Regions from separate parts of the Lentibacillus sp. genome, predicted to be linked through region 2. Evidence: riboswitches for the same ligand, from Rfam matches in the RefSeq annotation. Region 2 holds a riboswitch; each other region holds the start of a gene.
The links. A riboswitch is a leader RNA that binds a small molecule or an ion and turns the genes downstream of it on or off. The one in region 2 is predicted to bind S-adenosylmethionine.
Positions count from the first base shown of each region.

Region 1: linked by a shared signal. The riboswitch ahead of VK097_RS00030 (PLP-dependent aspartate aminotransferase family protein) and the one ahead of VK097_RS06055 (homocysteine S-methyltransferase family protein) in region 2 are both predicted to bind S-adenosylmethionine.
Region 3: linked by a shared signal. The riboswitch ahead of VK097_RS00680 (5-methyltetrahydropteroyltriglutamate--homocysteine S-methyltransferase) and the one ahead of VK097_RS06055 (homocysteine S-methyltransferase family protein) in region 2 are both predicted to bind S-adenosylmethionine.
Region 4: linked by a shared signal. The riboswitch ahead of metK (methionine adenosyltransferase) and the one ahead of VK097_RS06055 (homocysteine S-methyltransferase family protein) in region 2 are both predicted to bind S-adenosylmethionine.

Region 1 covers NZ_DATGTT010000001.1:4,098-12,394, forward strand. Annotated here, with positions in the region: gene rarD (EamA family transporter RarD) at 92-994, shown strand; SAM riboswitch class I at 1,611-1,728, shown strand; gene VK097_RS00030 (PLP-dependent aspartate aminotransferase family protein) at 1,846-3,609, shown strand; gene VK097_RS00035 (SGNH/GDSL hydrolase family protein) at 3,930-4,838, shown strand; gene VK097_RS00040 (YpmS family protein) at 4,852-5,478, shown strand; gene VK097_RS00045 (helix-turn-helix transcriptional regulator) at 5,897-6,883, opposite strand; gene VK097_RS00050 (ABC-F family ATP-binding cassette domain-containing protein) at 7,178-8,297, shown strand, end outside.
Region 2 covers NZ_DATGTT010000041.1:5,618-13,914, forward strand. Annotated here, with positions in the region: gene sat (sulfate adenylyltransferase) at 361-1,512, shown strand; gene VK097_RS06040 (SLC13 family permease) at 1,582-3,360, shown strand; gene cysC (adenylyl-sulfate kinase) at 3,414-4,016, shown strand; gene cysQ (3'(2'),5'-bisphosphate nucleotidase CysQ) at 4,016-4,816, shown strand; gene VK097_RS06055 (homocysteine S-methyltransferase family protein) at 5,019-6,068, opposite strand; SAM riboswitch class I at 6,150-6,246, opposite strand; gene VK097_RS06060 (hypothetical protein) at 6,540-6,761, shown strand; gene VK097_RS06065 (LysR family transcriptional regulator) at 6,930-7,805, opposite strand; gene mmgD (citrate synthase) at 7,989-8,297, shown strand, end outside.
Region 3 covers NZ_DATGTT010000005.1:33,280-41,576, reverse strand. Annotated here, with positions in the region: gene VK097_RS00710 (DUF7916 family protein) at 1-380, opposite strand, end outside; gene VK097_RS00705 (BCCT family transporter) at 951-2,525, shown strand; gene VK097_RS00700 (NAD-dependent protein deacylase) at 2,653-3,354, shown strand; gene VK097_RS00695 (aspartyl-phosphate phosphatase Spo0E family protein) at 3,740-3,928, shown strand; gene VK097_RS00690 (hypothetical protein) at 3,969-4,232, opposite strand; gene VK097_RS00685 (DMT family transporter) at 4,290-5,216, opposite strand; SAM riboswitch class I at 5,419-5,515, shown strand; gene VK097_RS00680 (5-methyltetrahydropteroyltriglutamate--homocysteine S-methyltransferase) at 5,636-6,742, shown strand; gene VK097_RS00675 (cytochrome c oxidase assembly protein) at 6,871-7,749, opposite strand; gene VK097_RS00670 (FAD-binding oxidoreductase) at 7,932-8,297, opposite strand, start outside.
Region 4 covers NZ_DATGTT010000053.1:7,429-15,725, reverse strand. Annotated here, with positions in the region: gene ytkD (RNA deprotection pyrophosphohydrolase) at 1-280, shown strand, start outside; gene VK097_RS09755 (ABC transporter permease) at 306-1,112, opposite strand; gene VK097_RS09750 (ABC transporter ATP-binding protein) at 1,102-1,911, opposite strand; gene VK097_RS09745 (ABC transporter substrate-binding protein) at 1,924-2,916, opposite strand; gene pckA (phosphoenolpyruvate carboxykinase (ATP)) at 3,126-4,715, opposite strand; SAM riboswitch class I at 4,917-5,024, shown strand; gene metK (methionine adenosyltransferase) at 5,227-6,429, shown strand; gene asnB (asparagine synthase (glutamine-hydrolyzing)) at 6,681-8,297, shown strand, end outside.

The DNA.
Region 1 (8,297 bases), on a different contig from region 2:
GAGCAGTGCAGGCTGATTGCTTTTTTATAGAATAGGATCTAAACTTGGATTATTTACATAATTCAGCACCATTACATAAAGGAGGCACACCATGAACCAGGAAAATAAAGCAGGTATTCTATATGCCGTCAGCGCCTATTTTTTATGGGGGTTTTTGCCAATTTACTGGAAACTGCTCAATGACACATCCCCTGATGAAATATTAGCTCACCGCATTCTCTGGTCATTTATTTTTATGCTTGTCATCGTTTTCGCTGTGCGGAAATGGAAACCGTTCGTCCAGGAATTTAAAACAATCATAAAAAATAAGAAACAATTGATTGGCATTACGCTTGCCTCTTTTGTTATCAGTTTGAACTGGCTCACCTTTATCTGGGCCGTCAATAATGATCATGTCATCCAGACAAGTCTCGGCTATTACATCAACCCGCTTGTCAGTATCTTATTGGGGATGATTGTGTTAAAAGAATCGCTGACAAGACGGCAGCTGTTCGCATTTATTCTGGCCGGAGTCGGAGTCGTCAATCTCACCTTCAGCTATGGTGTATTTCCATGGGTAGCGCTGGTGCTGGCGTTCAGCTTCGCCATTTATGGTCTTTTGAAAAAGACGGTCGATATCAGTGCCATGTTCGGACTAACCATCGAAACCATGATCGTTTCACCCATTGCCCTTATTTATCTGCTTTTCATACCGGATAGTTCCATAGAACCGGATATCATGTTTTCCACTACAGGCCCATTATTGATTGGAGCTGGCGTGGCAACTGCTGTTCCGCTTCTCCTGTTCGCAACTGGTGCAAGAAAGATTCCATTATCGATGGTCGGATTTTTGCAGTATATTGCACCAACCATCATCCTGATTCTCGGTGTGTTTGTTTATAAGGAAACTTTCTCCACTGCACATCTGACTTCTTTTGCATTGATCTGGGCAGCTCTCATTATTTACATGGCTTCTGCCCATCCAAAATCGATTCGCCGGCAGGAAAAAAGCTAGATTGTTTTCAAAAAGATTATTGTTTTTTTACAAATTTTATAAACTGCGATGTAGTGACAGAGTTGATTTCCGCTTCGGGCAGCTGCTTTCCGCGGGCAACGCTTCAGCTTCCTCGGAAGCAAAGACGGCTTCCCGCTCAGATCTTAGCCGCCCGCTTTCCCGCAGGAGACAACTGCCCTCCGCTCCAATCAACCATCATAATAGAACCCATAATGATTAGAAGCGAAATATCTCCAAACCAGCGAAGGAAAAATACGGAGACTCCAGCGGGAGGAAAGGCATCGGTGAGACCCCGCAGAACTGAGTTCGAGGAGGCTCACCAGCCGACCGCGGAAAGCGACGAGCGAAACATCCACCGAGTAATCTGCGAGTTACGAGGAGTGCTGCTTCACCAAAGTTCTTGCAACACGACGAGCACCAAGTGTTTTTCCGAAGCGGTATTATTGCACTCACACATCTTTTCATAGCACGTCGCAGTTTATATCAACTCCGATGAAAAAGGAGGCTTATGCAAAAGCAGCAACAATCTTTACTAAAAGAGTTAAAAATTCAAAAAATACTTGACTAATAGACTGAACCATGTATATAATGTTCATTAAATTAATAACATTTGAATCTCTTATCAAGAGCGGTGGAGGGATAGGCCCTGCGAAGCCCGGCAACCATCGAGGCAAGTCACTTTGCCTTGAAAGGTGCTAAATCCTACAGATCAGGCGGGATCTGGAAGATAAGGGGAGGACCGGTTACATAAACAACCCTCTTCTCTTATGAAGGGGGTTTTTGTTTCATCCCTCCAACCGCTTATCTTCACTGAATACAGAAATACACCATTACTTAAGGAGGAATTTTTCATGACCAATTTTCATCTTCCCAACCAGGAAACACAACTGCTTCACGGAGGTCAGGAGCCAGATCCGACAACCGGATCCCGGGCGGTTCCAATCTATCAGACAACTTCCTATGTGTTCCGGGATACCGAACACGCTCAAAATCTATTCGGACTTGCGGAGCCAGGCAACATCTATACCCGTATTATGAACCCGACCAATGATGCGTTTGAACAGCGAATGGCCCTTCTCGAAGATGGTGTTGCAGCCGTTGCCACTTCATCCGGAATGGCCGCTATCACCTTGTCCATTTTGAACCTTGCCGGCAGCGGTGATGAAATTATCGCTGACAGTAATCTGTACGGCGGCACATACAATTTATTTGCTAACACATTGCCTAAATATGGTATTAATGTAAAACTTGTCGACGGCACAGACCATGATGCCATCAAAAATGCGATTACCGATAAAACAAAAGCAATATTTGGTGAAATCATTACCAATCCAAGTTTGAACGTATTGGATCTTGAGGTACTCGCCGGGATCGCACATGATCATGATATCCCGCTTATTATTGACAATACGTTTGCAACACCATACGGCACAAAACCACTTTCCTGGGGAGCTGACATTGTTGTCCATTCCGCCACTAAGTGGATCGGGGGGCACGGTACCGCGATTGGAGGCGTCGTTGTTGATGGTGGTCGTTTCAACTGGGGCAACGGGAACTTTCCTGGGTTTACCGAGCCAGATGAAAGCTATAACGGCCTGCGCTATGTCGATGTCGGACCAGCTGCGTTTGCTACGAAATTGCGTGTCCAGCTGCTGCGGGATATCGGTGCCAGTCTGAGCCCGCAAAATGCATTCCTGCTGCTGCAAGGCCTTGAAACGCTCCATCTGCGCGTTGAACGTCACAATCAAAATGCTGAAGTAGTGGCAGACTATCTGAAAAATCATCCCGCCGTCGAATGGGTTAACTATCCGGGGCTGGAAGAACACCCTTCCCACAACTTAGCGGATAAATATTTGCAAAACGGTTACGGATCAATCATCACATTCGGCATTAAAGGCGGGCGTGAAGCAGGCAGGAAATTAATCGACAGCGTTAATCTTTGGTCACACGTTGCCAACGTCGGGGATGCAAAATCACTGATTATCCACCCGGCATCCACCACCCACCAGCAGCTTGGCACCGAGGACCTAAAAAAAAGCGGTGTAACCGAAGAATTAGTTCGTCTGTCAATCGGGCTGGAATCAACAAAAGACACGCTGGCCGATCTTGATCATGCGATTGCAAAGGCAACCGGTAAAGCACCAACCATTGAACCGACCGAAGAAGATGCCATTAACTGGCTGCTCGCTTCGCCGTTTGACCGTGCGAATGGCGGCATACGCCAAAAAACAATTGCTGTATTCGGGCTGGATTCAACGGACAGTTCAGTTTACCAAAGTGCAAAACGGCTGCAGCAGCTCGGATTTCAAATTGTTTCAATCAATCCGTCAGAAAAAACGATTTTAACTGATAAGACGTTTGATCAAATAAACAACGTCCCATTAACGGTTGATGCCGTTCTGACCAATGATCAGGCACTTCCGGCAGACTTAACCAAACAGTTGAACGAGAAAAACACCCGTATTGTTTGGGCGGAAAACCCTGCTGCAGTCCGGACACCGGAGAACGTGCAGACTGCCGGGATAACCGTTATTTCAGACAAAAATGCTTACGAGGAAGCCGTAAGTATCCGGAAAAACGGCGTCCGAAAAGCACCAGCGAACGTCCAGGCTTAAAAACTGTTTATAAAACTGCAACTTAAAAATTCGCCTTCGATTGAAGGCGAATTTTTTAAGTTTAAATATGATATATAGTGGGGATTAGCCAAGCGTAATCATGGTATAATAAAATAAAACTACATAGCGGTGTATTCACTATATGTCAGTTGAACATAATCGGACATTTACGAGCAGCCAGCCGCTGTTTTCAGTGGTTTACCGAACATTATATGTGAATTAAATGTACTGGAAAGCCTGACACTTGCAAATTAAAGCATTACATATATATGATGAACCCAGCCAGCACCACAAGAATAACTTACAATAGGTGTGAAATCATGAATAAAAGACTATACACGCTCATTATTTTGGGCATACTGCTTATTGGCATAACACTCTTTCTCGTCGTGGATCCGCCGGAAAATTCCAAGAACGTATCCACTGATAACAATGAACAGCAGGAACAGAAAGAAGATACCAAAGACACTGCCGACAAAGAAGAAAAAACATCCCAGGACGATAATCAGACGTCTGCGGAAACAACCGGAAAGCCGATGACAAATCTGCAGGACATATTCAGTGAAGCCGTCCAACGTACCATTAACTTTTTTTCCAATCGGGAAGCAAACGTTACGGCTCTTGGTGATTCATTGACCCAAGGTGTCGGTGATAATGTTGTGGATGGCGGTTATGTCGGTATTTTGGACAATACAATTAATCGAAACAATCAGCTGGTGACATTTGATAATTACGGCAAACGCGGAAATCGATCGGATCAGCTTCTAAAACGGCTTGAGAAACCAAAGGTAACTCAGTCCGTTGAAGAAGCTGATATCGTCCTGATTACTATCGGGGCTAATGATATTATGCAGGTCGTTAAAGAAAATTTCACCGATTTGAAGATTAATGATTTCACACCGGCAAAAGAAGCATACGAAGATAACTTACAGGAAATTCTTGATAAAATAAACACTTTGAATGATAACGCTGAGATTTATTTAATCGGTATATATAATCCTTTCATGCATTACTTTCCGAATATAAAAGAACTGAGCATGATTGTCGAGGACTGGAATAAAACCAGCCGGCGCATAACAGAGCAATATGATCATGCGACATTCATACCGATCGCGGACTTATTCAAAAGCGGGGATAAAGAATTGTTTGCGGAGGATAATTTTCATCCGAGCCATCAGGGGTACCAACTTTTTGCCAGACGTGTATTGAAATATGTAACAGAACAATAGGGGGGCGGACACTGTGCCGAAACATAAAAAGAAAAGAAACACATGGAAATGCATTTTCTTCTGGCTCCTTGGTTTTAACGTGCTGGTACTCCTCTGCATCCTGGCGCTTATTTTCTGGCCAGTATCTGAAACAGAGACACCGACACCGTCAGAAGACAACACGCAACGAAGCTCGGAGTTTACGGTGCGGACCTCGAAGCAAAATGTCAATGAGCTGGTAAATGCTTATATTGAAACACTGCTGGACGATAGTGACCATCAGTACAGTATTTCACTTGATAAGGATGTGGAATTGATCGGGGAACTTCCTGTTTTTTCATCAACTGTTCCGGTGTCCGTACATCTGGAACCAGTTGTCCAGGACAACGGCGATGTCATTCTGAAACAGGAATCAATTTCTATCGGTAAACTGGCACTGCCTAACAAAAAGATTATGGAGTACCTGAAAAAGTACCTGCCAATGCCGGAGTGGGTAACGGTCGATCCGAAAAATGAAGAAATCTACGTCGCAGTAACCGATATGGAAATTAGAAGTAACTTAAACGTCAGTGTCGAAAGTTTTGACCTGGAATCTAACAACCTTGCTTTTAATATTGAAATACCTTACGAAACATTGGGAATCGAAAAAAGATACTATTGATGGGGCTGGGACAAAAGCATTTAAGGTAAAGCAAAATCCGAACGATGATTCAAATTTCTTCAGATAGCTTTCGAATCAGTTCGGATTTTTCTTTTTGTTGTAACATGGGGTTCCGCGTAAACCAGCGCAGGAAAAATACGGAGACTCCTGGGGGGAGCATAGGCCTGGATGAGACCCCGGAGTGCTGAAAGCACGAGGAGGCTCATCAGCCGCCCCCGGAAAGCGTAGTGTTTTTCCGAAGCGGTAGTTAAAACATATACCTACATTTTACTAGAATCTCCTGGCTATCATTCGTTTTTAGTGTTGAACGTTTTAGTTTTGTCCCAGCCCCTTTTTGTTTGAAAAGTTCTAAACTGGAGAAATGCGGCTACAGCTATTGAAGAGTAATATCTTTCTTTTCATTAAACAAAAACCTGACCTAATCGCCAACGTACATGTCGATCATTTGCCTGATCTGCTCCTTTATTCGTTTCACCAAATGTTCCGGGGATAGCACTTTCGCACGGTTTCCCCATGTCAGGATCCAATTGATCAGCCCGTCCGACAGCTTTGCTTTCGTTGACAACACAAAATGCTCATCATCGATTTCCCGGATATCTGCATCCTGCCCGAACCTGTCAAGCACGACATTCACCAGACTGTTGTGAAAACGGATTTTGATGCGCATTTCTTCCCCTGCAAACATATGAAAACTTTGGTTGACGTACTCCTGCAGGTTGAAATCCCTCTTTTTGAACGTTTTTTCACTGACTGAAATATCACGGATTCGGTCAAGGCGATAATGCCGTATTTCGTTCGTTTCCTGAAAAACGCCAATCAAATAATAGAAATCATTCTGCCAGATCAACGCATATGGCTCAACATGGTAGCGGCTGCCTTCACGGTGATGCACAAATTCTTTTTTCACATTGAATGTTCCATACTTATAGGTCAGGACTTTACCCTCTGAAATGGCCCTGTGCACACTGTCGATATTCAATTTTACCAGTTCATAGTCGATGTTCGCGGACTGACTGAACACTATGGGCTCCGGAAATGTCTTGGCAATATGCTTGCTGGTCAGGTTTTTTATCTTATTGATCAGTTTTTCCTTTTCATTCGTTGTGATAAAGCGTGCAGATAAAATTGCGTCATTGATCAGTCTAAGCTGGTACGTTTCAAACAACCGTGACTGATGACTGTAAAGCGTTTTGCCGTAACGTCCCAGATTGCGGACAATTTCAAAATCCATATCATCGAGTGTCTGCAGGTCCCGTTTGATTGTTCGTTTATCAAATGTCGCGTCCCCTGTAGCCGAGCGAAGTTTTTCTATTAATTGATCAATTCCAAGATCATGATATTCATCCGTCTCATTAAACAAAATCTCCTGCAATCGCAGGAGGCGGTAATTGCTCCCCCGTTCCATAAAAATTATCCCCCTTATAAAGATAAAAAAGAACCTACATCCACTGTAAGGTTCTGATCAACTGAAGACAAGCCTTTTCATTTTTCTGTTATTATAAGTACGAATGATTCGCTTGCCGCTTTCGGTTTGGCCGACTGTCGTTGGTTTCTTCCATTGTTGCATAAACCAGTCAAAAAATACACTTTCTTTGGAATATTCATAAACAAACGCATGCGTACAATCCATTTACGTTGACGAAATGGGTTCAAATCCCTTAAGCTAACGTTGATTATATTAATTGGAGGACGTTAATGAATGATAACCGTTAACAATGTAAGTTTACGATATGCTGATAAAAAATTGTTCGAAGATGTAAATCTGAAATTCACGCCCGGCAACTGTTATGGCGTCATCGGTGCGAATGGTGCCGGAAAATCCACTTTTCTGCAGGTCCTTTCAGGTGACGTGGAGCCGCAGTCGGGCAGCATTTCCACTTCCCCTAATGAACGGATTGCTGTACTGAAGCAGGATCACTTTGCCTTCGAAGAGTATGATGTTCTGGAAACCGTTCTAATGGGTTATGAACGTTTGTATGAGGTCAAGCAGGAAAAAGATGCGATTTATATGAAGCCTGATTTTTCCGAAGAAGATGGCATGCGTGCTGCTGAACTCGAAGGTGAGTTTGCTGAAATGAACGGCTGGGAAGCAGAGTCCGATGCAGCCGTTCTTTTGAAAGGACTCGGTATTGAAGAATCCCTTCATTCAGCAAAAATGGCGGGACTGCCTCAGGACCAGAAAGTCAAGGTATTGCTTGCACAAGCACTCTTTGGAAATCCGGATATTTTGCTTCTGGACGAACCGACAAACGGTTTGGACATTCACGCCATTCAGTGGCTGGAAGAGTTTTTAATCAACTTTGAAAACACAGTGATCGTTGTTTCCCATGACCGCCACTTTCTAAATAAAGTATGCACACACATTGCCGATGTTGATTACGGAAAAATTGAAATTTACGTCGGTAACTATGATTTTTGGTATGAATCCAGCCAGCTGGCGAAGAAAATGGCACAGGAAGAAAATAAAAAGAAGGAGGAAAAAATCAAGGACCTAAAAGCATTTATCGAGCGATTCAGTGCAAACGCATCGAAGTCACGGCAGGCCACATCACGAAAAAAATTGCTCGACAGCATAACGCTGGATGACATCAAACCGTCATCACGGAAGTACCCGTATATCAACTTCACACCAAATCGTGAAATCGGCAACGACCTGTTGTTCGTTGACGGCTTAACCAAAACCATCAACGGTGAAAAGGTGCTCGATAATGTCAGCTTTACCATGAAAAAAGATGATAAAATAGCTTTAGTCGGAAAAAACGACATTGCCAAGACGACGCTTTTCGAGATCATAATGGGCAATATGGAACCTGACGCCG
Region 2 (8,297 bases):
CTCGTTGTGACATGACCATGTCTTCCAACGAGCAGCAAGGCTCCACCGCCCCATCCTGCTTATGCAACTCAACGTTATTATAACAAAATTAATAATTTTGCTGTAGTAAAATTTCAACACCTGTTCTTCTGAAATATTGCCTTAGCAAATGGGCTGTCCCTTCAGATTCAGCCACACCCCGTTTCTTCCTTGAGTACTTTACCGAACGCCTCTCAAATTTTTCCATTCTGTGGTTTTGCTATCTATATGCAGATATCCCCAAATATCGCCCAATTTTTCTTCAAGGCTGCGACAAAATATGATAAACTGTAATAGTGTTTAAATTACTGGATAACTAATTAGACATATGGAGGAATTGCAATGGTAAATCAACCACATGGCGGAAGATTAATCAGCCGCGAATTAACAGGACAGGAACGAGAGCAGGCAATCAAGAATGCTGAAAAACTTCAGTCGTTGACTGTGAATTCCTGGGTCGTTTCGGATATTGAACTGATTGGGATTGGCGGATTCAGCCCGCTGACAGGATTTATGGGACAGGCGGATTATGAGAGTGTCGTTGACAATACGCGTCTGGCCGATGGCACAATCTGGAGCATTCCGATCACCCTGCCGGTAACCGAAGAACAGGCTAAAAACTTTAATATTGGTGAGCAAATCGCCCTTAAAGGGGAAGATGACGTCATCTATGGAACCATCACCCTGGAAGAAAAATATACATATAATCAGGAGAAGGAAGCGCAAAATGTCTATGGTACGACAGAAGAAGCGCATCCCGGCGTGAAGAAAGTTTATGAGAAAGGCAATGTATATCTCGGTGGTCCCATTACGCTCCTTAATCGCCCGGATCACAGCCAGTTTGAAGCGTATTACATGGATCCGGCTGAGACACGTCAAATGTTTAAAGATGCAGGCTGGAAAACGATTGTCGGTTTTCAGACACGGAACCCGGTTCATCGTGCACATGAGCATATCCAGAAAACTGCGTTGGAAGCAGTTGACGGATTATTGCTGAACCCGCTTGTCGGTGAAACAAAATCAGACGATATTCCGGCAGATGTGCGGATGGAAAGCTATGAAACGATTCTTAAAAACTATTATGTGAAAGATCGTGTGCGCCTTGTCATCTATCCGGCAGCGATGCGCTATGCAGGGCCGAAAGAAGCGATTCTGCATGCGATTGTCCGGAAGAACTATGGCTGCACGCACTTCATTGTCGGACGTGACCATGCCGGTGTCGGTGATTACTATGGCACCTATGAAGCACAGCAGCTGATTGCACAGTATGAAGAGGAACTGGGCATTCAGATCTTCAAATTTGAGCATGCATTTTATTGCACAGTCTGTGAAAACATGGCATCGGCGAAAACATGCCCGCATGATAAAGAAAATCACGTTCATTTGAGTGGTACGAAAGTGCGCGGGCTGCTTCGTAACGGTGAGCGTCCGCCGAAAGAGTTCTCCCGTCCGGAAGTTGCTGATGTGCTGATCAAAGGTATGAAGGAAAACTAAGAAAGAATGTTCAAAAAGGAAGTGTCACCCGCCCTTTTGAACAACGCTTAAAAGGGGATCTGATATCCCATGTCGTTTGAAATGATGTTTGTACTGATCTTGATACTGGCCATGCTTGCCGGGCTGATCTTTGAGGTCGCCCGGCCTGACATGGTTATTTTTTCAGTACTGGTGATCTTGCTGCTGTCGGGCATTTTGACAGTTGATGAGGCCCTGAGCGGCTTTTCCAACGAAGGAATGCTGACGGTTGCGTTATTGTTCATCGTGGCCGGTGCTGTGCAGAAAAGCGGTTTGATTGATCGCTTGATGGAAAAGTGGCTTCAGAACAGCCGTACCCAAACCGGTTCGATGATTCGCTTCTTTGTCCCGACGTCGATGTTTTCAGCGTTTTTGAACAATACACCAATTGTTGTGACGTTTACACCGATCATTAAAAAATGGTGCGAAGACCGCGGGATTGCCCCGTCGAAGTTTTTAATCCCATTGTCATATGCCACCATTTTGGGTGGAACGATAACACTGATGGGAACGTCGACAAACCTTGTCGTTCACGGCTTGCTCCTCGATTTTGGCCTGGAGGGATTTTCATTTTTTACGTTGGCTGTTGTTGGCATACCGGCTGCACTCATCGGACTCATCTATTTATTTACGATCGGATACAAATTGCTGCCGGATAATAAAGGCTTCAGCCAGCAAATTAAAGAAGACTCCAAAGAGTATATTGCTGAGATGCAGGTGACACGGGCATTCGATCATCTTGATAAAAGTGTCATAGATGCCGGTCTGCGTGATTTAAAGGGCCTTTATCTGATCGAAATTATCCGAGGTGATGAACGCATTTCGCCGGTCAGCGCAACAACGGTTATTCAGGCAGAGGACCGGCTGATTTTTACCGGATTGATCTCTACAATTGCAGACTTGCAAAAGATTAAAGGTTTGCAGCTGGAAACAGGCACAAATATTGATCTGGATGATTTGAAAAACGGGACGACCAACCTGGTGGAAGCCGTTGTGTCCGACCAGTCATCACTTTTGTCCAAGTCGATTAAACAGTCACAGTTTCGTTCACGCTATGATGCAGGCGTCATTGCAGTGCACCGGAATAATGAACGGATCAAGAGCAAAGTCGGGGATATCGTATTGAGACCCGGAGACTCGTTATTGCTGCTGGCCGGTGCTGATTTTGTGGAAAAATATCAGCAGTCGAATGATTTTTTTGTCGTATCGTCATTGGATACACCGGCTACCTTGAATCAGAGTCCTGCAAAAGGCTGGTTTTCCATCGTTGTGCTGCTCGGGCTGATTATGACGGTGACATTGGGATGGCTGAGCATGTTTAAAGCGATGGCACTGGCTGTGATGATATTCCTGGGATCAAAAGTTATTGCGCCTGAAGATGCCAAAACGTATGTTCACTTTAACGTGCTGCTCTTGATTGCCAGTGCGCTGGGAATCGGTGTCGCCATGCGGAAGACCGGGCTGGCCGAATGGATGGCGGAAGGCCTGCTGCAGTTCGGCGAGCCGTTAGGACTTGTGGCCATTCTGTTTATGGTCTATATTCTGACCAATATGTTTACCGAACTGGTCACCAACAGCGCAGCAGCAGTGTTAATGCTCCCAATCGGAATTGAAATGGCGCAGACGCTCGGGTATGAGCCGATGGGATTTGCTGTCGTGATTGCAATCGCCGCTTCGGCAAGTTTCATTACACCAATCGGTTATCAGACGAATCTGATCGTATACGGTCCCGGCGGCTATAAATTTACCGATTACGTGAAAGTCGGACTCCCGCTCAGTCTATTAGTAATGATCACATCTGTTTTGATAATTTATAATGTATGGTTTTAGTGGGACACGGGGTCAGATACCCCGTCCCAAACTTATTTTAGGAGGAAAAGTTGATGGCTAAATCAGAAAACATCGTATGGCATGACTCAAAAGTAACGAAAGAAAACCGGCGGCAGCTGAACAACCATAAAAGTGCTGTCATTTGGTTCACCGGCCTGTCCGGATCCGGCAAATCAACTATTTCGGTCGAACTGGAGAAAGAATTGTACAACCAGGGTGTGCGGACGTATCGTCTTGATGGTGACAACATCCGCCATGGGTTGAATAAAAACCTCGGCTTCAGTCCGGAAGACCGCAAAGAAAATATCCGCCGTATAGGCGAGGTTTCCAAACTGATGGTGGAGGCTGGATTATTCACATTATCAGCATTTATTTCACCATATCGCGAAGACCGTGATGATGTTCGCGAACTAATGGAAGACGGCGAATTTATCGAGATATTTGTTGATGCGAGTGTAGAAACGTGTGAATCCCGTGATCCAAAAGGGCTGTATAAGAAAGCACGCGCCGGCGAGATCAAAGGATTTACCGGAATCGATGCACCGTATGAAGCGCCGGTCAATCCGGAGGTCACGGTCGATACGGATAAGCAGAGCCTTGAGGAATCGGTTGAGACGATTGTGTCTTATTTGAAAGCGAAAGGATATTTGGAATAATGGCTGACGTGAGTTTAACGAAACTGCTGCAGATTTCATTGGACGCCGGACGGGAAATTTTGGATGTGTATAAGAAGGATTTTGATGTTGAAACGAAAGATGATGATTCGCCGTTGACGGAGGCTGACCAGCGTGCCCATCATTCGATTGTACGCGGTCTGCAGGAAGCGTATTCGGAGGTTCCTGTGTTGAGCGAGGAAGGCAGCGAAATCCCTTATGACGATCGCAAGGATTGGCCGGCATTTTTCCTCGTTGACCCGTTGGACGGCACAAAGGAATTTATTAAGAAAAACGGGGAATTCACTGTCAACATTGCGTTAATTGAAGGGCAGTATCCCGTTGCAGGTGTAATTTATGCTCCGGCATTGGATACGTTCTACTTTGGCAAAGAGGGTCTGGGTGCGTTTAAATTGGAGCAGGCGTCGCAGGCAGACGTGACCGGCGATGAGACCCTGGTTGCGCAGAGTGTCCGTTTGCCGTTTGCCGAGCAGGGCGACGTTGTTAATGTGGTGGCGAGCCGCTCCCATATGTCTGAAGAAACCGAAGCATTTATTGACGGCATTCGCCGGGAAAATGAAGTCGATGTTGTGTCGGCCGGCAGCTCGCTGAAATTTTGCCTCGTTGCTGAAGGAAAAGCCGACTATTACCCGCGTTATGCTCCGACGATGGAGTGGGACACCGGCGCCGGACAGGCGATTGTTGAAGCTGCAGGAGGCAACGTGCTCCGGTATGAGGATGATGAGCGGTTTTATTATAACCGGGAAAATTTAAAGAACGGCTGGTTTTTGGTTAAAAAATAGAGAGTGGGTTCACAGTACCCCCCTCTCTTTTTTTAAAAGGCTTTTAACATTTACTCCCAAATCGATCGACAGGCGCGTCAAATCGATCGACAGTCCCAGAAAATCGCTCGAGGTTGGTACAAAATCGCGCGGCGGCACGCGGAAATCGATCGGGAGCCTCAAATCCTATCAAAAAAGAAAATATGAACAATGTCGTTTGCCATTATGCTTTCGACCGGTAATTCAGGTTATGCTCCTTAAGTGTTTTATCTTTTCCGAACAAAAAGTGTTTCGCCATATCGGGGGAGTACTTCGAGTTGATCGCTTCCACACCTGTTGCTTCAGCGATGGCACGCAGCATGGCTGGTGATGCCCCGCAGCATAAACCAATATAGTTTATACCAATATCTTTTGCCTCTTTTGCCCATTCAGCTAACTCATACCGGTTATGGTACAGTGGATCTAATGCAGTTGGAAAAGTTGTTTCTAATGGTAAATGGCAGCTGCATCCGCCATCAGGCAAGTTAAAAAATGTTGGATTCTCGTTTGTTGTGCGATAAGGAATCGGCAACCCGCCTACATAGCCTTCCACATTTTTTCGTATGTCAGCGAGGTATGGCTGCATGGTATCAGGCCCGCGAAAACAATTCATGCCAACAACCAATGCACCTTTTTCAGAGAGTCGTTTACAAGACTCATCAACCGTATAACCGTCCCGCAAAATATTTTCGCCCATCAGCCCCAATGTAATAACTGCCGGCAGCCCTTGCTTACGGATTTCCTCCAATGCGATTTGTGCCTCTTCATGATAATAGAATGTCTCCCCATTTATGAAGTCAACGCCTTCTTCCTTGCACCATTTGATCATTTCGGCAAAGATACTTCTCACTTGTTCCTTTGATTCCGCATTTTCCGGATCAAAAAGATTTGTGTTGGAAATATTGCCGGCTACCAACGCTTCCTCTGTAGGATGCTCCTTGGCAACCTCTTTTGCCAGGCGAATCGCATTTCTGTTTAAAGGCTCAAGCAATTCTTCTTTACCGATAATACGCATTTTTTCCCGATGTGCATTATATGTAAAAGCTAATACGACATCTGAACCAGCATTCATATAATCCCTGTATGTCTGTTTAAGTGCCTCAGGATTATCCAGTGCCACTTCCGGAACAAATGAGCCGGCCTGCAGGTAGCCTCTTCGTTCCAGCTCAAATAAATATCCTTCTCCCGCAATAACGGTCCCATCCTGCAAACGTTCTTCCAAACTGCGCTTCATCATGTTACCTCCTTATAATGGTGTTTATAAATATAAAAAATCCCCTTCTTAAAATAAGAAGAGGATTTATTGCCATTACTCTTCTTATCTTCAGCATGACGCTTCTGGAATTAGCACAGGACAAATGTCTGTTGCTGAGGTTTCGCAGGGCCAGTCCCTCCACCTCTCTGGATAAGAAAATCAAAATTCAATTATGATATTGTCATTTACAATACAGCTAATTAAACAGTGTGTCAAGAATAAAATAGAAGTATCCAATTAGACAGAAAAACTGACTAATTGGATTTTTTAAATTTGTAAAATATTCCATGGAAACGCTTTACAATCTGGGACCTTAGTTCTAATATATAAATATGCTATCGGTGCATCATCACCTCCCAGAAAGTGGTTTGAAGTAATTTTGCCACCATGTCAGCTTTCAGCACGATAGTAATATAAAGCCGGCCTGTTTGGTCGAGGGGAGATACGAGAATGAATAAAAACAGAATATCGTTTGATGAGCTTTTCAGCCAGAATGAGCGGAGGTTTCAATACTATAAAAATCTGAGAATTGATTCGCATCATGAATTTTTCAATGAAGGGCTCGTGATCGTTTGGCGGCCTTATCGGCAATATCGGCCGGATTTAGGTTTAATGGCTACATATTTTAGCTATGTTATTCGTGTACGTCTTATGAGAAATCACAAAAAGTAAGAACCGATTTTATAGAAATAGATATTAGATTAAAAATATCATGCCTTCACCCTATAATCGAAATGAACTTGGAAAACGAGATCTATATCGGACGAAAAAATTAATAAATATTTTATGAAAAATGGCTATTGATGACGATGGGGTGGCTGGACGAGAGCCCTCGTCCAGTTACAACTCTTTCACATCAAGCATTTTTATAAATTGGACAAAGGCTTTAACGATGTTCATTTGGAGGGAGTCTTCATGATAATACATCCAGGTTTTGCGCGTTATCGGATTTCCTGCTGGATGATTTAATGTTTTAATGACAAGATCGGGATACGGGCGTACGACGAGATTTGCTATAATTGCATATCCCAGGCCATTGATCACCATTTCTTTGCATGTTTCCACCTGGTTTACCTGAATATTAATGTTGGGATGTTCTTTGTAGTTGCTGTACCACCAATTATCCGCAATATTTTTCATCTTCTCGTCTGTATGATAATCAATACGCGGCATTTTCGGGAGATTGTCCCATTCAAATTTCCATGGTGATGCAATGCATACTTCTTCTTCATAGAGCAATTCTTTCTGGTCATTCCAATTGTAGTCGCCTTTGATGAAACTGATATGCACATCATGATTGAGGATCCGCCGGTGTATTTCGCTGCTCCAGCCGGTAACAACCTGGAATTCCACGTTTGGGTAAGTTTGTTTAAAAAGCCGCAGTATTTTTGGCATTTTATTCAAAGCGAAAAAGTTTGACGCACCCACCCGTAATGTTCCTGTTACCTCCTGTTTCATATTATTCAGCTTTTCCTCAATTCTTGTCTGCTCCCGGAGCATTTTTCTTGCATGAAGCGCAAGTTCTTCTCCTTCTGGTGTGAACGTGATTCCCCGCTGTTTTCGAATGATCAGCTGCACACCATAATGTTCTTCAAGACTCTTTATGCGTGTTGTTAATGTCGGCTGTGATAAAAATAAATGTTTAGCAGTTTGTGTGATATTTCCGGTTGAATACAGAACATCAAGCATTTCCCAGTTTTGATATTTCAACAACATTCATCCCTTTATTTCTGATATTAAAAAAATTTATGTTTAATTATTGAAATTATATATTTTTATAATTGTAAATTCAACTTTATAATAGTGTTACAGATTATGAACCATGTACACAGGAACAACAAGAATGCGGAGTGAAAAGGTTTTCATTATGAAGAACTCATTATTGCAAAGGGGATGACTATGAAAACAGAAGAAACGTTTGTTCCGGGGTTAAAGGGTGTTGTTGCTTGTGAGACGGGTATTTCCCTATTGGATACAGAACGGGAAAAGATTAATATAAGAGGGCATGACTTGATTGATTTATCACAGGGAAAGACCTATGCAGATATGGTTTATCTGCTGTTGGAAGGGTCACTGCCCGATGACCGGGAAAGAGAGAAGCTGGAGAAAAAACTGAAGGCGCATTATGATATTCCAGAAAATGTGATGGAAGTGCTGGAGATGCTTCCGGAAAATATGCACGCCATGGATGGACAGCGTACTGCAATA
Region 3 (8,297 bases), on a different contig from region 2:
AGTGATTCAGGGATTGCAGTACGTCCTCCCGGCAGATTATCCAGCATCTCCGAACCATCTGCTCCAGGATCAACCGGCTCCAGATTAATACCGACAGGACGGCCAATCAATTTTTTTAACTCTGTAATGACTGTCAGCGGATTTTCCACAGAAACACCTTCAACATTAGGCTTATCAACGTCAATTAAGTTGAGCAAAATCAGATCCGCTCCGAAAGCTGCCGCATATTCCGCATTGGTCAAACCCGGATATAGCGGTGTCGTTGCACAAATCACTTCGGACAACACCACCCTGCCCTCTGATGCTTCAATAGCTTCTCTCAGCTGATGTCCATTCATTTCCATAAAATCAGATGCCGTGCAATTCAGCAATCGCTTCATTCACCGTAACACCCTTTCTATTTAATTTATAACTATCATCATACTGCAAATGCCAAAAAGGAACACCATGGGGCCTATTAAACTGTGCCTCACATTTAAAAATACTTAAAAGTGCATGTTATGTAAACATGCCTGGTTCGCACATTCTACTATTTATCCAATAGCAGTGATTCGTCTTCTATTATTATAATCGTATCTAACTTTAAAATGGGGGTATATGAAAAATTTTTTGGTGTCACCAAAACGGAATTTGTTTCGATTATAGAAATGAAAGTAGTTCCAGCTTGACTGTCGAAATAGTCCTTCGTTTAAAAGTATCTTCAAACAACAAATATCATAGGCTGACGAAACAGCAATTCCAAGCGGGAATAAGCAATACGAATATCACGAATCAATTCAATACCTGCCAAACTATGTTCATTTTCGACAGAAACTATGATAATATAATTGATTGTATTCTTATTGAAGTTTATTAAAAAAATTAAATAAGATTGCTTGGCGACAACTTGTTTTACAACATCGGATAACCTGCAAACATAAGAAAAACTGGCTTAAGAAAGGATGAACATCATGAACAAAAAAATAATCGATTGGCCAACTTTTATAGCTGCTATAATTCTATTACTTGCTGTTTCAATACCTTTAGCGGTTTTTCCGGAGACAGGCAAAGTAATTGTCAATTTGGCTAACGATTTCATGACCGAAAACTTTGGCGTTATTTACTTAATTTTTGGTTTGACTACTTTTGCTTTTTTGTTATTTGTCGCGTTCAGCAAAAACGGACATATCAAGCTTGGAGATCAAAATGAAGATAAAGAATTTGGTACGTTTTCCTGGGCAGCCATGCTATTTGCTGCCGGAATAGGGTCGAGTATCCTTTATTGGGGAATGATCGAGTGGGCCTTTTACTATGAGGGACCGCCCTTTGGTATTGAAAGTGGATCACAAAAAGCTATTGAATGGGCGCCGGCATACGGGATTTTTCATTGGGGTCCAATTGCCTGGGCAATCTATACATTGCCTGCACTGCCTATAGCTTATTTTTACTACGTCCGAAAAAAACCCGTTCTGAAAATAAGCGAGGCGGTCCGTCCGGTGCTCGGCAAAGCTGTCGATACGCCTCTTGGTAATACCATTGATGTGCTGTTCATGTTCGGACTTATGGGAGGCGCCGGGACAACACTGGCCTTAGGCACACCGATGATAGCACAAGGTGTTAACAATATCACGGGACTTCCGGCCAACCTGGCAACTAAGACTATTATCATGCTGGTATGCACAACTATTTTTGCGATTAGTGCCTATTCTGGGCTCCGGCGTGGCATAAAAATACTAAGTGACATAAATTTATGGCTTGCCATCTTTGTTCTTGCTTTTATATTTATTATGGGGCCGACTCTATTTATTAGTGAGACTACCTTTACAAGTTTGGGGCTGATTTTGAATAACTTTTTCAAAATGGCGACATGGCTTGAACCGCTTGCAAATGTTGAGGGCTTTTCGGAAACTGGTTTCCCGGAGACCTGGACCGTCTTTTACTGGGCCTGGTGGGTTGTGTATGCGCCGTTTGTTGGTTTATTCGTGGCACGTATTTCCCGTGGACGTACCATTCAAGAAATGATTGTCGGCACGATTTTGTACGGCACGATTGGCAGTGTTCTCTTTTTTGGCATCATGGGAAACTACGGACTGCATCTGCAGCTTTCCGGAGCCTTCGACGTTATCGGGTACATGAATGAAACGAGCCCGCAAGCTGCCATTATTGCTATTTTGGATCAATTGCCAATGGCTGGGATTATGGTGACTCTATTTACTATACTGGCCATCGTATTTCTTGCAACAACGTTTGATTCTTCTTCCTATATTCTTGCAGCGGTTGTGCAAAGGAAAGTTCAAAAAGAACCATTGCGGTGGAATCGATTGTTCTGGGCTTTTACACTTTGTCTGATGCCATTGGTTCTTATGTATGTCGGTGATTTACAGACATTACAAACAGCCAGTATCGTCGCCGGGTTCCCAGTTCTGTTTATTATGGGGCTCCTGGCCTGGTCTTTTATGCGGGCATCCAATGAAGATATCCGTGCTACCAAGGATTATCAACCGCCTACCATTCATATTGATCAGAAAGAAAAGCGGAAGAAGTAAAACCCTGCTAAGAGCAGGCGATGGAAATGACTGTCAAAACCATTTAGAATGGGAATCATTTAATTGTGAGAACACATAATACGTGATACATTTTTCATATGAGGTCAATCACAAGGAGGTATAACTCATGAAACATTGGCTGAACGAATCGAATCATACGGTTGTTTTTACCGGTGCCGGCATGTCTACGGAAAGCGGTCTGCCTGATTTCCGCTCGGCCAATCAGGGATTGTGGAATCAGAAAGATCCAAGCAAAATTGCCAGTACCGATGCATTGAACAATAATGTTGAGGCTTTCATCGACTTTTACCGGACGCGGGTGCAAAGTGTAAAGGATTATAAGCCGCATAAAGGGCACCAGATTTTAGCAGAATGGGAAAAGCAAGGACTTGTCCAGTCGATCATTACGCAAAATGTCGATGGTTTCCACCAGGAAGCAGGCAATCAAAATGTTGCCGAACTGCATGGCACCCTAACTAAATTGCACTGCCAGTCGTGCGGGAAAGAATACAACAGTGAGGAATACGTCAATCAGGAATACTATTGCGAATGCGACGGCATTTTGCGGCCTTCGATCACACTGTTCGGGGAAATGCTTCCACAGGACGCTTTCCAATTTGCGCTGGCTGAGTCAGAAAAAGCTGATCTGTTTATTGTGCTGGGATCCTCATTGAGTGTCACACCGGCCAATCAGTTTCCGTTGATCGCCAAGGAAAATGGTGCCAGGCTGGTGATTGTCAACCGGGATCCGACTGACCTTAACAAATATGCCGATGAGGTCATTCATTCAAGAGAAATCGGCGACGTGCTGGGAGAATGGGACAGCTGAGTTGAAGTTTGCAGCACTTCCTGAACGCCTTTTCCTCCGCCTGCCCCGCTGTCAACACAAGAATGCGGTCCATCCTCCAATTCATCGCGGACCCTCTTTTTCGCCTTTCATATACGACGGGAAGCTTGTTAGGATCGGGGATTTGTATTGTCTGGAACACCTGAAACTACATCTGCCTACAAAAATTGATCATGACTCGCATTCCCGCCCTTTTTTAAATCTAATTCAATCTCCCTTTCTGATAAATTATGTCGCATTATGTAATGTTTTGACTTTGTTTGTAGAATCTATTGCGTTTGATATCAGTAATGGACATAATAGTTTTTGTGCGCGTTTTTAAGTCAAAGGTCCCGATAATTTTACATATTATGAAAGGTGGATATATATGAAAGTTTTTGAAGCAAAACCGCAACAATCGGGGTTGGAAATGGCTATCCTGGCCAAACAAAAGGAAATGATTGAAGCGGGATTGACATATGGCTTAACAGATCAAAAAACAATAAGGTGCAGTCAGCAACTTGACAAACTTTTAAACATGTATAAAAGCAACAGGGACTTTGAGCTCACTGGATGATCCCTGAATCCGGACAAATGACTTGTATATTAAATCAGAATTACTGAAACCGGGACTTGATGGTATCAAGGTCATTTATAAATTGCTCAACTTCCTCCTGATTCAGACGGACGAGCACTTGATCATATAACGTCAGAACTTGTCCGTCCTCTTCGCGTCTGTTTTCAGTCAAATAATCGAAAAGTGCATTCAGCTGCTTTTTGCTAAGGATTGTTTCGGTAGAGAAATGCTTCACCTTTTGCAGTATAAATGCTTGAGCCCTCGAGTCAAATTCTCCGGAAACGATCTCTCCGTTTAGCGCCATAACTTCACTCCTGTATCACTCTCAGTCGTTCTGTTAGTTTATGTAAACTGTAAGATTTTAATCTATTTCGTTAACGGCTTGCCGTATGTTTGATTCGGTCATTTCCTTACGTTTTTTTGTCGTCAAAATAACACCGGAAATGACGACCAAAGCACCAGCAATCTTCATCAATGTGATCGTTTCATCGAGCCAAAGATATGCTCCGATCATCGTGACCACCGGCAGAAAGTTTAAAAATATTGAAGCTTGTGAAGCACCAAGCTTCCCCACAGCACGATTATAAAAAATGAGTGCTATAAACGATGGAAAAATGCCGAGATAAGTCAGTCCTAACATGTTTGACGGAATCTTTAATTCAGTTGGCACTCCTGTGATAAACCATTCAACCATAACAATGGGCAGCAGCACAACTGCTGAAATACCGCTCATGACGAAAAGAGCTCCGAATTGCGGGAACAAATGCATATATTTATTTACCAGAATGGAATAGACCGCCCATGATATAATTGCACCGATCATAATGGCATCGCCGATATTCCAGTTCATAGCTGCGAGCGAGAAAATGTTGCCATCCAGCACGACCCAAACAGCACCCAACAAAGATATAAGCACCCCTAATAATTGCACGTTACGGAGTCTTTCCTTTAAAAGGATGGCACTCAGGACAACCGTTGCAACCGGAATAACCGCTTCCAGAACGGACACATTCGCAGACGTTGTAAACTGCAGCGCACTATAAATGAACGTATTGAAAAACGTAATCCCTGTTAATGTCATGATCAAAAACGGTTTTTTATATTTCAAAAACTTATGACGATATCGCCAGGCGCTGCGCAGACCTAAAGGCAGTGTAACGATAAACGCCACCGCCAGACGGAAAAACGCAATCGTGAATGGCGGCAGCTCATTAATCGCCCTTCCCGTTAGAATATTCCCCGCATAAAAAATCACCACAAAAAGCATCATGATGTAAGCATAGACCATGGAACCCCTCTTTTTATAACACTTAAAACATTGGCTTTTATCATCAATTAATTCTAATAACACTTGTATTGTCCTCGTTAAATATCAGTAAGTATAGATTATTGTAACATAACCACCTGACTTCTTTTTTTGAAAATTCCTTCTTGACATTCAAATATAACTGGTGTAATCTGTTCATTAATCTCATAATTGAATTAAAACATTCTTATCCAGAGAGGCGGAGGGACTGGCCCTTTGAAGCCTCAGCATCGGTCTATGACTGTGCTAATTCCAGAAGGCGTAATGCTTACAGATAAGAAGAGTGATGATGAATTTCAAACCTCTTCTTATCTGAAGAGGTTTTTTACGTTTCCGTTATTGATTCGGTTATCAATCACCTTGTATCCAAAACCAAATTTTAACAGAAAGAGGGTATGACAATGACTCAAACTGTAACAAAAGCACCATTCCGTGCAGACCACGTTGGAAGTCTGCTGCGCCCTGACCGGCTGCATGAAGCTAGAAGTGAATTTCAAAACGGCACGATTTCCGCCAACCGGTTACGTGAGGTGGAAAACGAAGAAATCAAACGGGTTGTTGACAAGCAAATTGAAGCGGGGTTGCAGGCTGTAACTGACGGTGAGTTCCGACGGACATGGTTCCATCTTGATTTCATGGAGCATCTGAACGGGTTTGAAGGCTATGTTCCTGAACACGGTTATGCATTTCAGGGCCAAGAATCGGAAAAATATAATGTCCGGAATTCGGGTGACATTTCCTTCAATCCGGACCATCCGTTTCTTGGAGATGTCAAAGATTTGATTGATATCGTGGACGGAAGATCTTCCGTAAAATTTGCCATCCCAAGTCCGAATATGTTTTTTAATGATGGGATCAGAAACCCTGATATTTACCCGGATCTGGAGAAATATGCTGAAGATATCATCCAAACATACCAGGATGCGGTTCAGGCGTTTTACGACGCGGGTCTTCGCTACCTGCAGTTGGATGATGTATATATTGCAGGACTTGCGGCAGACAGCGTGCCTTGGAATGAGGACTCCGGTGATGCCCGGGATTTTCTGATTGATTTGGCTGTCCGAGTCCTGAATGAAAGCCTTGCGAAGAAACCGGACGATTTAACCGTTACGGTACATCTTTGCCGCGGCAATTACCGCTCAACATGGGCATTTGAAGGCAGTTATGACCGTATTGCCCCAAAACTGTTTGCGAAGGGTAAAGTAGATGGATTTTTCCTTGAATATGATGACGAGCGTTCAGGGGGATTCAACCCACTCAAATACATTCCGGAAGATGGGCCGCGTGTTGTGCTCGGTGTGGTGACATCGAAAACGGGCGCATTGGAAGACAATAAAGACGTGGTTGACCGCATCAAAACAGCATCAGAATATGTCCAGTTGAACCAGCTGTGTCTGAGTCCGCAATGCGGCTTTGCTTCCACCCATCACGGCAACGAACTGAGTGAAGAACAGCAATGGGCAAAGCTGAAATTCATTGTGGATGTGGCAAAAGAAGTTTGGGGATAACGAAAAAACAGCTTGCAGATGATTTCTGCGAGCTGTTTTTTGCTCCCATAAAATTGCCGCTAAACTGTTCCGCCTATAATTGGAATTTCATTGAGTAATTGTTTGTCAAAGTTTGGCAAGTGTATAATTTATCGTTTTTTCCCTTTATTTCGTCTGTTGCGCTCATTCAATTTAATGACGACACCTTGAACAACACGCGTATCGTCATCCACTTTTCCTTCGTTTTCTTCCTCCTGCAACCCCCACATTTTCAACAGGTAAAACAGAGCGACCGAGTAACTGGACAACTGCAGAAATTTCAGCACACCGCCTGCCAGCTGCTGATCATAAACAGCTGTCAATGCAGGAAGCAGTTCGCCGGAAACCGCTGTGTAGGAGGTATACATCGGATCCTGTATGACCAACAGGAAAATACCAATCGGCATTAAAAACAATGCGGTGAAAAATACATAGGCCACACGCATGAAATAGCTATGATCGGATATTTCCCTCGATGGCTGAATGATGATCCACCATGTAAGAAGTGCGAATGTCACGAGCAATACCTCATAGAGAAACTGCAGCAGCGCATTTCCAGTAACGGCATTAAAAACCGACGGGATAAGGAATACCGTGACAAGGCCATTGAATACGACCGCCAGCGGCCATGGATGCGCAAATAAGAATTTGGCAATTTTTGACCGTTTGTGACGCCAGAAAAAGATTTTCAGATATGCTTTCGGGAAACTCAGAATAAATAGCGGCGCCACAATAAAGGCCATCGTAGACAACTGAAATACCAGCGCACTGACCAAATAATCATCAGCAGCCAGAGCAAATGGTGACCCTTCCACAAGATAGAATAAAATGACTGCTGAGAAAAAATAAGTCTTATGCTTACTTGTCACGTTATAGTGAGGTGATCTGATAATTGTTTTTCCATACCAATAACAAAGCAGCACCGCCGTCACCAGAGTAACGGGGCTAACCAGTTCATACCACGCATAATCGGCAAGTAAAGAGCCCATTCTGAATCACCACCATTCTTTCGCCGGCTGGCTTTTGTCCCTTTTAGTTTACCAAATTATGAAGAAAATTGATACAAATCACTTTCGAATTGCGGGATGAGCTTACTACGCCGCACTTCACATTAGTGTCCATTTCGATCGAGTATTAGCGGGAACTTTGGCAGTGCCAAGGTGTTTCCGCTTCACTCAATTATTTTTCCAGGATTCAAAAGATCTTCAGGATCGAGTGCCTGCTTAATTTTGCGCATGACACCGAGCGCCTCACCGTGTTCACGTTTCTGATATTTCTGTTTGCCTGTGCCGACACCATGTTCGCCGGTGCAGGTACCGCCGCGCTCGAGTGCGTAACCGACAATCCGTTCGTTCACCTGGTTGGCACGCTCAATATCATCCGGATTGTCCGGGTCAAGCATCAGCAGAATATGATAGTTCCCGTCACCAACATGTCCGACAATGCCGCCGGAAAGCCCTGATTCGCCAATGGCTACTCTTGCATCTTTAACCGCACCGGCCAATTCGGATATCGGCACACAGACATCGGTGACCAT
Region 4 (8,297 bases), on a different contig from region 2:
GGAAGTGATGGAAGAGACCGGGGGAACGGTTGAATCCATACGATATGTTGCACAATACATTGTCGCCGGCAAAGGTGGTACAATCATAAAGAACGTCTACTTTGCGGAAATAGACAAACTGACTGCGCGGGAAACATATTACGAGACAGACGGGCCGATTCAGCTCGCCCACATTCCTGTGAACGTTAAGCGAAATATACAATACAGTTTTATTATGAAAGATGACGTTTTGAAACATTGTATAAATTTCATCGGAAGAGAATGCAAGGGGAACAGGTGATAAGACACCCGTTCCCCCTTATCGGTTATCTGCTGTGCTTAATCAGAAATGCCTCAATACGCTCAACAATTTTATACATCACTGCTGCAAAAATGGCGATGAGAATTAAGCTGGACATAACAAGTGAAAAGTCAAATACTTGGAAGCCGTAAACGATTAAATAACCAAGCCCTTCTTTGGACACAAGGAATTCCCCGACGACGACACCTACCCAGGACAGCCCCACATTAACTTTTAACGTCGAAATCATAGACGGAATGGCAGCAGGGAAGACAGCTTCCTTGAAAATCTGACTGCGCTTAGCTTTGAAGCTTTTCAAAACCTTTATATAGTTTGGATCGACTTCCCTGAATGCAGAATAGACAACAAGTGTTGTGATAACAACTGAGATAATTGCGCCCATCGTAATAATCGATAAATAGCCCGGTCCCATGGCAACGATGATGATCGGCCCCAATGCAACTTTGGGCATGGCGTTCATGACGACCAGGTAAGGGTCCATAATGCTGGAGAAACGTTTGGATGACCATAAGACGGTCGCCATGACAATGCCCAGAATAGTCCCGATCAGAAACCCTAAAACCGTTTCAAGCAGTGTCACCTGAAGATGTGTAAACATCGACCCGTCTAAAAATTTATCTGACAGTACACTGTAAATCTCAGAAGGCGAGCTGAATATTAAAGGATCGATCCAATACATGCTGCTGGCCAATTCCCAAAAACCGAAAAATGAAACTAATATGATTATCTGCCAGCTAAAAACGAATTTTTTCTCACGTTTTAAATTGTGCTGGTAATTTTCAAACAGCTGCTGATCGGATTCATGTTTCATTTGGCGATTCCACCACCTTGGATTGCGGCGCGTTCGGCTCGTTTTTATTTAATTCTTCCCAAACTTTATCGAATAAAATTTGATATTTTGGGTGCCGGCGTACTAGAAAGGGCTTTTCATGACGCAGTTCAACAGGTACTTCAAATGTTTTGGCAATCGATCCCGGGTTTGTATCCATCAGCATAATCCGGTCGCTCATTGCAATGGCTTCACCGATATCATGTGTCACAAGAATGGACGTTTTACTGTATAAACGGAGGAGTTCCCAGACCAGATCTTCCAATTTTAATTTTGTTTGATAATCAAGCGCTGAAAAAGGTTCATCCAGTAATAATATTTTGGGATTGGTGATTAAAGTGCGCACGAGAGCGACTCGCTGCCTCATCCCTCCGGAAAGAGAATCCGGATAGGCTTCGGTAATATCTGACAACCCTACCTGGTTCAATAAATCGACTGCGTTCTCTTTCGTTTCTTTCGTCTTATCGTGACTGATTTTCGGTCCGATCAGGACATTATCAATAATCGATTTCCACGGGAATAAATAGTCCTGCTGCAGCATATACCCGATATCCAGTTCAGCTTCATGCAAAAGCTGTTTATTGACATAAATCTTGCCTGTGGTGTGTTCGACAATACCTGCGATGATGGAGAGTATCGTTGATTTACCGCATCCACTCGGACCTAGGAGTGCAATAAACTCACCTTCATTTATCGAAAAGGATATGCTGTCAAGTGCTTTTGTATAATTCTTTTTGGAGAAATAATGATGGGACACATGATCCAAGGTAAGAAATGACATATGTGCTCCTCCTTAGTTGCCTATGACTTCCTCAGCAATTTTAGTGTTGACAAGGTCATCATATGGAATATCCTCCGGTAATTCTCCGGCTTCATCCATAATGTTTTTCAGGTTATTCCATTCCTCTTTATCAAGAATCGGATCAGTGGCGAACGATCCCTGGTTTTTATAGCGTTCTATGGAAGTTGCAAGCATCTCCATTTCTGTGTCTTTAAAATAAGGCTGAATCACTTCAGCGATGTCTTCTGCACTGTTTTCCTGAACCCAGTTTTGTGCTTTATGGACTGCCTTTGTAAAATGCTTGATTGTTTCCGGGCTATTGTTCATAAAGCTTTCTTTTGTCATAAAAGTTGTATATGGAACGTGGCCTGATTCCTTCCCAAAGGAGGCGACTATATGCCCTTTTCCTTCTTTTTCAAATGTGCTTGCCGTTGGTTCAAATAACTGGACATATTCGGCATCACCGGAAGCAAATGCACCCGGGATATTGGCGAAATCAACATTTTGAATTAAGTTTAAATCGGCGTGCGGATCAATGCCATGTTGTTTCAAAACGTATTCTCCGACCATCTGTGGCATGCCGCCGACACGCTGCCCGAGAAATGTACTGTCTTTAAGATTTTCCCATTCGAAATCAGGCTTTGGTTCCTTGGCGACCAGAAATGTCCCGTCTGTCTGGGTTAATTGGGCAAAGTTAATGACTTTGTCTTTTGATCCTTGTGCCTGAACATAAATGGACGTTTCTGATCCGACAAGGGCAACATCTGCGCCATCCGACAGCAATGCTGTCATGGTTTTATCGCCACCCCATGTAGTCTGAAGCTCAATACTGATACCTTCTTCTTCAAAAAAGCCTTTTTCAATCGCTACATATTGCGGCGCATAGAAGATTGAGCGTGTCACTTCAGCTAATTTAATGTTCGATGCTTCACTGCCGGATCCGCAGGCTGATACAGTGATAAGCAGCAGACTTGAAAATAAAGCAATAAAGAAACGCTTTTTCATCAATATTCGTCCCTTTCGCATAATAATAGTGTTATGTCAACATAGTTTATGCGCCCAGAAACAATGTGTGAATGCCCATATAAGTGCGTGTTCAAACAAAAAACCGGCCCCCAATAATGAGACCGGCTGTCAGCATAGAGCTGCCGATATTTTCCTTCATATGTTAAATCCTTTGGGATGAGGAAACTGTAAATTAAGATGGCTTTCAATCAGCCCTTGTAAATCGGACCTGCATTCCGGATTTCTTCACTTGCGTGGTTGAATTTGCTGAAGTTTTCGTGAAATTTCATCGCCAAGGCTTTTGCTTCAGCATCATACGCTTCTTTATCAGCCCAGGTATTCCGGGGTACAAGCACTTCATCCGGGACACCGGGTACATGCATTGGTGCTTCAAGTCCGAAAATATCGTCCGTAACGGTTTCGATATTGTTCAGTTCACCTTCCAATGCGGAATGCACCATGGCACGGGTGTAAGAAAGTTTCATACGCTGCCCGACACCATATGATCCACCGGTCCAGCCGGTGTTGACAAGAAAGACACTGGAATTGTACTGGTCAATTTTTTCACCGAGCATTTCAGCATATGTTGCTGGAGCCAGCGGCAGGAATGGCGAACCAAAACAAGCCGAAAAAGTTGCTTGCGGCTGTGTCACGCCTCGTTCCGTACCGGCAAGTTTGCTCGTATAGCCGCTCAGGAAATGATACATGGCCTGTTCTTTGGTCAGTCTGCTGATTGGCGGCAGTGTACCGGAGGCATCAGCCGTCAGGAAAATAATCGTATTCGGATGACCGGCTATACTCGGCGACACGATATTGTCAATATTTTCGAGCGGATAGGCTGCACGCGTATTCTCTGTCAGTGATGTGTCGTCATAGTCCGGTTCACGGGATGATTCATCAAGGATGACGTTTTCCAGCACAGAGCCAAAGCGGATTGCGTTGTAAATCTGCGGTTCTTTTTTCTGCGACAGGTTGATACACTTGGCATAGCATCCGCCTTCAATGTTGAAGACACCATTTGAACTCCACCCGTGTTCATCGTCACCGATCAGACGGCGATAAGGGTCTGCTGAAAGGGTTGTTTTGCCTGTTCCGGAAAGCCCGAAGAATAATGCAACATCACCTTCCTGACCGACGTTTGCCGAGCAGTGCATAGACAAAATATTGTTTTGCGGCAGAATATAGTTCATGACGGAAAAAATTGATTTTTTGATTTCACCGGCATATTGGGTTCCACCGATCAGGACAATCCGTTTTTTAAATGAAACAAGAATAAATGTTTCGGAATTCGTGCCATCTACTGCCGGATCTGCCTTGTATGTTGGTGCGTAGATAACGGTGAAATCGGATTGATGCGCAGCAAACTCTTCATCTGTAGGTGTGATAAACAGCTGCCGGGCAAATAAATTGTGCCATGCATATTCATTGATCACCTCAATTGGCAGACGATGGTTCGGATCGGCACCAGCGAACCCTCTGAAATGAAAAAGCTCATTTTTGTCGTGCAAATAAGCGGTAACCTTTCTGAAAAGGTTATCGAAGGATTCTTCATCGATAGGGCGGTTGACATCACCCCATTCAATAAAGTCTTCACAAATATCGTCCTGCACAATGAATTTATCCTTTGGCGAACGACCGGTATACATCCCTGTAGAGGCGCAGACTGCACCGGTGGCACTCAAAGTCGCTTCGTTCCGTTCAAGGATTTTCTCGACCAATGTTGGTACTGCAAGGTTCGTCTGTATATTAGAATGAGTCAGCAATTCTTTCGTTACAAGTGCATCTTCTTTTGTTTTCATTTTTGATACCTGCCTTTTAGTAAATTCAATCGAAACTCGACTTGATGACTTAATTTGATATTAGTATAACACATTCCGTAAATTAGTCCATACTATTTTATTAATTAATTATATGAAATTTTCATGTGAATGTTGTCTGTGCTCATGAAAACAGTTGACATCGCATACGCTTTTCGGTACCATTATTTGCGAGCGGATACTCTCTTATTCAGAGTTGGTGGAGGGACAGACCCGATGAAGCCCGGCAACCATCACGCAATGTGAAAAGGTGCTAATCTGGTGCAAGGATCATTCCTTGAACAATAAGAGCGAAAGGCCTCAGGTTCCTTTCCTCTTGATGCAGGAAAGGTTTTTTTGTTTTTAAAGGATGTTCAAAAAGTCCGGTTACAATGGCACATTGAATTTCTCGTTGTTATCCTCCTTTTTGAACACGTACTTTCAGAAGTTAAATGATTGTAAAATACACTGAAAAAGAGTTCCGTACCACAGATTTAAGGGAGGATATGGCCACATGGCTGTAAAACGTCGTTTGTTCACATCTGAATCAGTGACGGAAGGTCATCCTGATAAAATTTGTGATCAGATTTCAGATGCGATACTGGATGAAATACTAGCAAAAGATCCAAATGCAAGGGTTGCGTGTGAAACAACTGTTACGACAGGGATGGTACTTGTAGCGGGAGAGATCACAACAACGACATATGTGGATATTCCATCGATTGTCAGGCAGACCATTAAAGACATCGGCTATACCCGGGCAAAATACGGCTTTGATGCTGAAACATGTGCCGTTCTTACGGCGATTGATGAACAATCACCTGACATTGCCGGCGGAGTTGATACAGCTTTGGAAGAACGTCAGGGAAAAATGAGCGATGAAGAAATTGCTTCGATTGGTGCAGGTGACCAGGGATTGATGTTCGGCTTTGCCTGCAACGAAACAGAAGAGCTGATGCCGCTGCCGATTTCGCTGTCACATAAACTGGCAAAACGGCTTGCAGATGTCCGGAAAGAGGGCGTCTTGGATTATCTGCGGCCTGACGGGAAAACACAAGTGACAGTCGAATATGATGAACATGATATCCCGGTACGCGTTGATACGATCGTTATTTCAACCCAGCATCACCAGGAAGCATCGGCAGAACAAATTGAGAAAGACATGATTGAGCATGTTATTCGACCGACTGTACCGGCAAATCTTCTGGATGAAACAACGAAATACATCATTAATCCGACAGGCAGGTTTGTTATCGGCGGACCACAGGGCGATGCCGGAATGACTGGAAGAAAAGTTATTGTTGACACATATGGCGGCTATGCCCGTCACGGCGGTGGTGCATTCAGCGGCAAGGATTATACAAAAGTCGATCGCTCCGCCGCATATGCAGCACGTTATGTTGCCAAAAATATTGTAGCTGCTGAACTGGCCAAAACATGTGAAGTCCAGCTGGCCTATGCAATTGGCGTAGCTGAACCGGTATCAATTTCCGTTGATACATTCGGTACGGGTAGTGTCAGTGAAGATGAACTCGCAAAGGCAATCCGGAAAGTGTTTGACCTCCGTCCGGCCGGTATTATCCGGATGCTTGATTTGAAAAAGCCAATCTTTAAAAATACTGCTGCATACGGTCATTTTGGCAGAACAGATACGCTGTTCCCGTGGGAAAAGACAGATAAGCTTGAAGAACTTCAGGCATTGGTGCATGAGGGATGATAAGGAATCTAAAAAAGTGCGGGCGAAACCGCATTTTTTTTCGTCATCAGCCAGGAAATTCTTGTCAAAACTGAAACTATAAAGAAGGGGATCGTCAGCTATCTACGACCCGAGGGGTGTCTGAAAATAAGTATATATCAGAAATGATAATTTCTTTAAAAAACAATTCCAACCATCTATATACTATTTAATTATGGTATAATTTTTTAATGGTTCTAAAGAGGTATGAAAGAGAAAGAGGGGGATAAATTATGTGTGGTTTTATCGGTATGCTCCGAAATAATCCCATAGCACCAAATGATCAGCAGCAAAACAATTTTAAAAATCAAAACAATGTGATGTTTCAAAGAGGACCTGATGATGAAGGGTATTACCATGATGAATATGTTTCGTTCGGATTCAGGCGGCTGAGCATCATTGATATTGACAGCGGTGCACAGCCGTTAAGTTATAATGATGATAAAATTTGGCTTATCTTTAATGGTGAAATCTATAATTATATTGAGCTGCGCAATGATTTAATGGAACAGGGCTTCAGTTTTACCATAGAATCGGATGCGGAAGTGATTGCTGCATTATTTGCAAAGCACAAAGAGCAGGCATTTCGACATTTGCGCGGCATGTTCTCTATCCTATTGTGGGACAAACAAGAGGAAACAATGTATGGCGCACGTGATCCGTTTGGCATTAAGCCTTTATTTTACCGGGAAACAAAAGACGGAACAGTGTTCGCCTCAGAAAAAAAGAGTTTGACATTAATGATGGAAAATGAAGCGGTCGCCCCGGAAGCGCTGCAGCATTACCTGAGTTTTCAATATGTTCCGGAGCCTTTGACGATGACAGAGGGAATCAAAAAAGCTGAAGCTGGTCATTATTTTGTGAAAAAACCGGCTCAGCCCATTTCTTTCCACCGCTATTGGCACGCGACGTTCACCCCGGTACTGATGGAAAAGCAGAACTGGATCAACCGCATTCAGGATGTCATGTATGATTCGGTGAAAGTGCATATGCGCAGTGATGTGCCGGTCGGTTCATTTTTATCCGGCGGTATCGATTCGACGCTTATAGTAGCAATGGCCAAAGAATTCAACCCGAATATCAAGACATTTTCGGTCGGGTTTGAACGCGAAGGCTATTCGGAAGTCGATGTCGCAAAAGAAACCGCCGATAAACTGGAAGTCGAAAATATATCATATATTATTTCACCTCAGGAATTTGTAGAGAAACTTCCGAAAATCATGTGGCATATGGACGATCCTCTGGCAGATCCGGCGTGCATCCCGCTGTATTTCGTATCACGCGAGGCGCGTAAACATGTAACGGTCACACTCTCTGGCGAAGGATCTGATGAGTTGTTCGGCGGATACAACATTTATCGTGAACCGGAATCATTGAAAATGTTTCAGTCGATACCGGGTCCGGCGAAAAATCTTCTGGCAAGGGTAGCTGAGACGATCCCTGAAGGTGTTCGCGGCAAAAGCTTTCTTGAACGCGGTACAACCCCATTGCGTGAGCGTTATATCGGGAATGCCAAAATATTTGAGGAGCAGGAGAAAGAGGGTCTGTTGAAAGGCTGGAAGCAGGAATTAGGATATCAGCAAATAACGGCGGGTCTGTTTGACTATGTCAGTGATTATCCGCTTGTAGGCCAGATGCAGTATGTTGATATCCACACATGGCTTCGCGGCGATATTTTATTAAAAGCGGATCGAATGACAATGGCAAATTCGCTTGAACTTCGTGTTCCATTTTTGGATAAGGAAGTATTCCGGGTAGCCAGTGGCATACCTGTTGATATGAAGATTGCCAATGGCACTACGAAAAGTATTTTGCGTGAAGCTTCCCGCGGGATTATTCCGGACCACGTG